Regions from separate parts of the Paenibacillus sp. GCM10027628 genome, predicted to be linked through region 2. Evidence: a T-box and tRNA genes for the amino acid it is inferred to sense, from the RefSeq annotation. Region 2 holds a T-box; the other holds one or more tRNA genes.
The links. The T-box of region 2 lies ahead of ileS (isoleucine--tRNA ligase). A T-box ahead of a tRNA ligase gene usually reads a tRNA of that ligase, here a tRNA-Ile.

Region 1 (3,415 bases), on a different contig from region 2:
CAAGTGATCTGGACACTGAATTCTCAAGCTTGAATGTTGTAACGCCGGAGAAATTCGCCTCCACGGGTGGTGACGATACGTACAGGGTAGGTCGTGTGAATATTCTGTTACCTACCGGCGCTGTAACTCAAGGTGTTATTCCTGCTCCGGACTACAAGCTGGGAACTCCGGTAAAATTGGATTCTACGAATAAATTTGTGCCGTCGAATGTAGATGTTACACTTGAAGAGCTTCATATAACAAAAAATGAAGATGACGGCTTCAATACGGCTGTTGCAAAATTCAAGCTGACTAACAACAGCGATAGACCGATCCCGATCCCTGCGATCCAAACGGAATTGGTTAGTAAAGATGGTTTTGCTTATGCTGGAAGCAGACAGGCAAAAACTGCAATTAGTGTTGTTCCTAAAGCTTCCTACGTTGTGAGCTATGCTTATGCTTTACCTTCATCTGAGACAGGAGAAGGGCTGAAAATGAACTTGTACAGCAATCAAGCCAGTGGGGAAACTTCCTATAAGTCACTGCTTGCGACTGCGAAAGTGCCAGTTCAGACAAATGATGTAACAGACGATGTGCTTAAGGTGTACCCTTATGATGTGAAGATCAAAGATTGGTCCATCTCGGCTATATTCCAAGGAAACATGACTTATAACTATAAATTGAAACTTGATCTGGATATCGTATCGGATAAACAAGTAACTGCCGATTCATTTAATTCTAAGCTCTTGTTCGAATTGTACAACAATACCGGAGACCCTGTAGGCAGTTCAACACAGGCTTTATCGGGTGAAGGTCGCTTGTTTAATGGCACCAATACGATAACGTTAAACGTTAATTCCGGACAGCTTGATTTCCCATTGACCGTCAAAGTATTCGAGACTTTTGCCGGTGAAAACGGTGAAACCGTAAAACGTCTGTTGACAACATTTAAGCAATGAGATAAAAGCCGCAAGAAATGCTCAAAATCGAGCTTTTCTTGCGGCTTTTTTTCATCCACGGAGCAGGAACGTCTGATAAACGGTCCATGCTCCATTTTCAGTTTGGTACAGTAGATGCACGCGATCAACACGGGATCGGTAATCAACCGTGGTTGTTTTAAGACTGGATAATACGTCGTGCAGTTCGTCGTCACCTAACTGTTGACCGATCGTGAGATGAGGATTGAATGTGAAAGTCCTATTCGTTTCCACCAGTTCCTCCGTGCAAATGGCCTGGTGCAGGTTTATCATATTTGTCGTGTCCGCGAGTGCTAAATAAATGACATTGTTGACAGGGTAGAAGGAAGAGAACCGATTGAATTCAATCTCGAAAGGAGCAATGGATCTTGTTACTTGTTCCAATCGATCCACTGCGGATGCAAGCTGCATTTCGTCCCATTCTTCTTTTTCCCGGATTGTCAGATGCGGTTGAATGAAATTATAGTGAGGATCATACCGTTTTCTGTAGCTGTTGGCAGCGTCTTGAACTTGCTTGGATGGAAAAATGGCGATTCCGCAGTTCATATTGATTCCTCCTTTAGATTGAGTGTTCTCTTATTATACCGCTTTCCTGCTTTTTCTAAAACTGCAGGAATTGAAATAACGCCTCATAAGCAGAACCCTTTTTGGTTATGATAGGGATATCGATCATAAATAAACGGAGTGAACACATATGCATTGGATTTATTGGGCCAAACTTTACGATTCCAAATTCCAAGCCGGTTGTTTGGCAAAGCGAATGGAAGAGGATTGGTGGATTTACGGTTACGAATGCCCGCAAGAAGTCGAAGTATATAAATCCAAAAAAGGTCGCTTTGGCGTCCGCTTCAGCACCTGATTTTTCCAATAGTGCCAATAAAATTATGCTTGACTTTCCACACGCGGTTGGTGTATATTTATTTTTGTCGCTGTAATCGGCAACCAATGACGCGGGGTGGAGCAGCTCGGTAGCTCGTCGGGCTCATAACCCGAAGGCCGCAGGTTCAAATCCTGCCCCCGCAACCAAATCACTTGTATTTGGGCCTATAGCTCAGTTGGTTAGAGCGGTCGGCTCATAACCGATTGGTCGGGGGTTCGAGTCCCTCTGGGCCCATATGATGAAACTCTTGCAAATGCAAGAGTTTTTTTATCACATAAGAAAGTATAAGTTTTCGGTTCCCGAAAACCGCTTTCTTATTGGCGATAAAACCAACCTCTAAGCGCGGTCGCTCATCATTGAGTGGCCTCGATAGAGGTTTTCTCATTTTTGTTGAGAGTTTTTTGGTTATTTGTTGAAACGGGCGACCTAGTTTTACATAATTAAGGTAGGCGTCAGTTGCATTGTTCCCTATGCCAGCATATTTTATATGAAACTAGTAGAAGGGAAGGGTGTTTGAAATGACCAAAGGATTCGATTGCTCGACGCCACTAACGGCGCAAACGGCAGCGGCTTTCTTCAAGGATGGTTACAGGTTCGTTGCCAGATATCTCGTTCCGAGCGGATTTAAAGCATTAACGAAAGCGGAAGCGCAGACCATTTCGGAGGCGGGTTTGCAAATTGTCTCCGTTTTTGAAACGACGGCGAGCCGAGCGCTCGGCGGACGCACTGCCGGACTAGAGGACGGGGCTACAGCCTTACAGGTAGCTAATGCGGTTGGTCAACCAGCAGGCAGTTGCATTTACTTCGCGGTTGACTTTGACGCCACCGTAGGGCAAATGCCGGCAGTCCTTGCTTACATCCGAGCTGCGAGTGAAGCGACTCCAGGTTATTTTACCGGTGTATACGGTTCTTATGACGTTGTCGAGGCGGTACGCGCGGCAGGCGCTTGTTCTCGATTTTGGCAGACATATGCCTGGAGCAGAGGCAGCAAGTCGACCTTCTTGAATCTGTACCAATTCGAGAACGATGTGACGGCTCATGGCATCGGCGTGGACTTTGATGAATCTTACGGAAATGAAGGTTGGTGGCAATTGCAAGCGAAACCGGTAACCTACCCGCTATCCGTTCAAGACGCCAATATTCTTATTCCATTTCTTGCAGCCGGATATAATGCAACCAATTCTTCAGCCGCTCGTGACGAATTCCATCGTATGGCAAATGAGCTGCGTAAAGCGTCCGGCCAGCCGGAGGAATAAAAAAGCCTGCTCGCTAGTTGTATGCACACGCTGGCCAGAGAGCAGGCTTTCATCATTGAATTTCTGCGCTGCGTATGTACCAGCGCGCCTCTGGCGAGACTCTTTCAAGGTGAAAGAGGACTCGCCTTTTTCGCGTCGCGTTCGAGTCTTCCGGCGTAGCCGAAACGTCTACCGCGGCGTCTAGCTTCAGGAGCTGGGATGTATCCAGCTCCGGGAATTTGGACAATCTGCGCATAGTTCGCATATGCACAGCTTGTTCTTGCCCGGTGGTGACTTGCAGCAGTTGCAGGTCACCTTGATTCGCCGCGGTGATCCATACGTCG
Region 2 (3,415 bases):
CATCGTGGCCAGGAATATCGAGTCTTTGAAAGAGGCTGCGGCATTGATCTCGGAGAAAACAGGCGTGGAGCCGTTGATTGTTGCGGCTGACGTTTCCGTGGAACAGGATGTTCACCGAGCGGTAGAGCTGACGATGGAACGATTCGGCGGCATCGATATTCTGATTAACAATGCCGGCACTTCGGCTGCGAAGCCCTTTGAAGATGTGCCAACCGAGACATGGGAAGCTGATTTGGACTTGAAGCTTTTCGGTGCGGTTCACTTCGCACGGGCTGTCATTCCTTGCATGCGGAAGAACGGAGGCGGCGCTATTCTCAATGTTACCGCAATTGGGGGGAAAACGCCGTCCGCTTCCTCCATGCCGACATCGGTCAGTCGTGCTGCGGGACTAGCGCTGACCAAGGCGATGAGCAAAGATTTGGCCGGCGATAATATCCGGGTCAACGCGGTTTGTATCGGGTTAATCCGCAGCGATCAGATCGAACGGATGTGGCGGGCCAAAGCGCCGGAGCTCACCTGGGAACAGTTTGCAACGGACCCGAGCCACGCAATCCCGCTGGGCCGGATCGGCCATACGGAAGAAGCCGCTAAGGTGATTACTTTCCTTGTCTCCGAAGCGGCATCCTACGTGACCGGAACCTCGGTAAACATTGATGGCGGCAAGTCTGCAGTGTTGTAACCGGACTTAAGTCGAGCACAGAACCATCCCGGGGTCCAGCCGGATTTCATTCTCACGCCTGTTATCTCGTTCCATATTGTTCCTGTAAAGTGAGGGTATCAAATCATTTACAGGAAAGGGTGTTTGGGGTTGAGTAATCAAGCAATTAGGGCAACGAACCCGGCGGGCAAGTTATTTGAAGGGGAAAAATGGCTGGTGCTTACAGGGCTTCTCGGATTTCTGCTGGCAGGAATATGCGCAGTGTGGGTATTGCTGTATGGGGGACCCGTATCCCCTAAAGGCAATGTTTTAAATGCATGCTCCTTTGATGCTGCTATAGGCATATTTCTGTTGTCGACGGCAGCAATCACTCCGTTGACTGCGATGGGTCCGAAAGGCAGAGCTTTCTTCCGATGGTCATATATCTTACTTGCGCTTTATTCTTACTTGGCGGAAACGGTACAAAATTTTCGCGGTGTGAACCCGAGGTTCGTGAACGGAGGAGCCCCCTTCGATGTCGCAGTCGGTTCCATTTTTGCTTTCGTAGCTTTGTTGTTGATTCTGTGTTATCTGTTTTTGGCCATTCAATATTTTCGCAAAAAAGCCTATAAGCTCCGCCCGGAGCTGGTGGTGGGTATCCGATACGCGATGGTCGCAATCATGATCTCGTTTGCCGCCGGCATCTGGATTTCTTTCAATCAAGGACGTACCGTCGGCCTTCACGGCAATATTATTTGGCTGCATGGCCTTGGCTTTCACGCTCTTCAGGCAATCCCGTTTGTGGGCTGGCTTGCTGAACGCGCATCGCTTACACGCAGCAGATTGATCCATATAACAGGCTGCACCTATTTATTAGGGTTAGCTGCGATCGGCTGGCAGACGATCCTCGGCCGCTCCATCTTAGAGTGGTCCGCACTTCCGGTTCTCGCTGTTGGTTGTTTTCTGATCGCATTAGCGCCAGTGGTACTTATGATGCGTCGCACAGCTGTTGTCCATAGGAGTTATTGATCAGGTTTGTAACGAAGTTGACATTCTTTTGAAGGGGTGCAATAATAAATTAACTGAATGTTCTTATTAAATTCATTGACGAGAACGAGTACGCTAACCCCTTGTTTCCCAGAGAGTCGGCCTAGAGCTGAAAGCCGATATTCAAGACTTAGCTGAAAATCCTCTCCGAGAAGGAACGCTGAAGCATCTGAGTAAGCAGCCCCGGGATCCCGCCGTTACAAGGGCCGCGTATGATAGTACGTAGAATGAGGAGCTGTCCTGATCATTTGCTGAATGGTCACGATGGAACTAGGGTGGTATCGCGAGATGAAATCTCGTCCCTTACGGGGCGGGATTTTTTTGTTTTTTATTTTAGAAAAAGAGAGGATGTCACCCATGAGAAAAGTGGATGTCAAAGAGAAAGCAAGAACCCGCGAACTTCGTGTTCTGGAGCAGTGGAGACGAAGCGATACGTTCCGCCAATCAATTGAAAACCGCAAAGGCGGGCCGAACTTCGTCTTTTACGAAGGACCGCCGACTGCCAACGGAACGCCCCATATCGGACACGCGCTCGGTCGCGTTATCAAAGATTTCATCGGCCGTTACAAAACAATGACCGGGCACCGTGTCGTCCGCAAAGCAGGTTGGGATACGCACGGCTTGCCTGTCGAGCTTGGCGTACAGAAGCAGCTCGGCATCTCCGGTAAACAGGAGATCGAGCAATACGGCGTAGCCAAATTCGTTGAAATGTGCAAAAACAGCGTATTTGAATATGAACAGCAGTGGCGTGAATTGACAGAAGCGATTGCATACTGGACGGATATGGATCATCCTTACGTGACGCTTACGAACGATTATATCGAGAGCGTTTGGCATATTTTAGCCGGCATTCATCGCAAAGGGTTGCTCTACAAAGGCCATCGTGTCAGCCCCTATTGTCCTGACTGCCAAACAACGCTTAGTTCACATGAAGTGGCGCAAGGTTATGAGGATGTCAAAGATTTAAGTGCCACGGTGAAATTCAAGAGCACGGGCGGAAGCGAAATCTTTCTCGCTTGGACGACGACCCCGTGGACCCTTCCTGCAAACGTAGCGCTCGCGGTGAATAAAGACATTGACTATGTCAAGGTGAAATGGCAAGGAGAGGTATACATCGTCGCCAGAAATCTAGTGGAAAAAGTATTCCGCCAAGACTACGAAATATTATCTGCTCATAAAGGATCGGAATTTGTCGGCACCTCTTACGTACCTCCATTCAGTTATGTTAGCCCGAAAAGAGGACATATTGTCGTTGAAGCAGACTATGTCATGGATACGAGCGGTACCGGCATCGTTCATATTGCTCCGGCGCATGGAGAAGATGATTACCGAACGGCTCGTGGGCATGAACTGGATTTTGTAAATGTAGTGGACTTGGCCGGCCGGTATACGGATCAGATTGCCGATTTTGCAGGACGATTCGTTAAAGATTGTGACGTCGATATCGTGAAAAACTTGTCGGAGCGCAGCTTGTTATTTGCCAAAGAGCGTTATGAGCATAGTTACCCTTTCTGTTGGCGCTGCAAATCCCCGCTGCTCTATTATGCGATGGAAAGCTGGTTCATCCGTACGACCGCAATCAAAGACCAACTGATCGAGAACAACAGTAAAATCGAGTGGTATCCTTCCCATTTGCGCGATGGACGCTTCGGCAAGTTTCTCGAGGATCTCGTTGATTGGAACATCAGCCGGAATCGGTATTGGGGAACCCCGCTTAACGTGTGGTTATGC

Region 1: it encodes a tRNA-Ile, which carries the amino acid that the T-box ahead of ileS (isoleucine--tRNA ligase) is inferred to sense. The anticodon was not compared.

What each region holds. Positions count from the first base shown of each region.
Region 1 covers NZ_JBHTHA010000036.1:366,375-369,789, reverse strand. The annotation lists gene ACFQZT_RS34020 (hypothetical protein) at 1-938, shown strand, start outside; gene ACFQZT_RS24715 (2'-5' RNA ligase family protein) at 990-1,502, opposite strand; gene ACFQZT_RS24710 (hypothetical protein) at 1,651-1,815, shown strand; tRNA gene ACFQZT_RS24705 (tRNA-Met) at 1,906-1,982, shown strand; tRNA gene ACFQZT_RS24700 (tRNA-Ile) at 1,997-2,070, shown strand; gene ACFQZT_RS24695 (DUF1906 domain-containing protein) at 2,355-3,092, shown strand; gene ACFQZT_RS24690 (hypothetical protein) at 3,145-3,415, opposite strand, start outside.
Region 2 covers NZ_JBHTHA010000017.1:86,652-90,066, reverse strand. The annotation lists gene ACFQZT_RS15950 (SDR family NAD(P)-dependent oxidoreductase) at 1-679, shown strand, start outside; gene ACFQZT_RS15945 (hypothetical protein) at 809-1,666, shown strand; T-box leader at 1,733-1,991, shown strand; gene ileS (isoleucine--tRNA ligase) at 2,042-3,415, shown strand, end outside.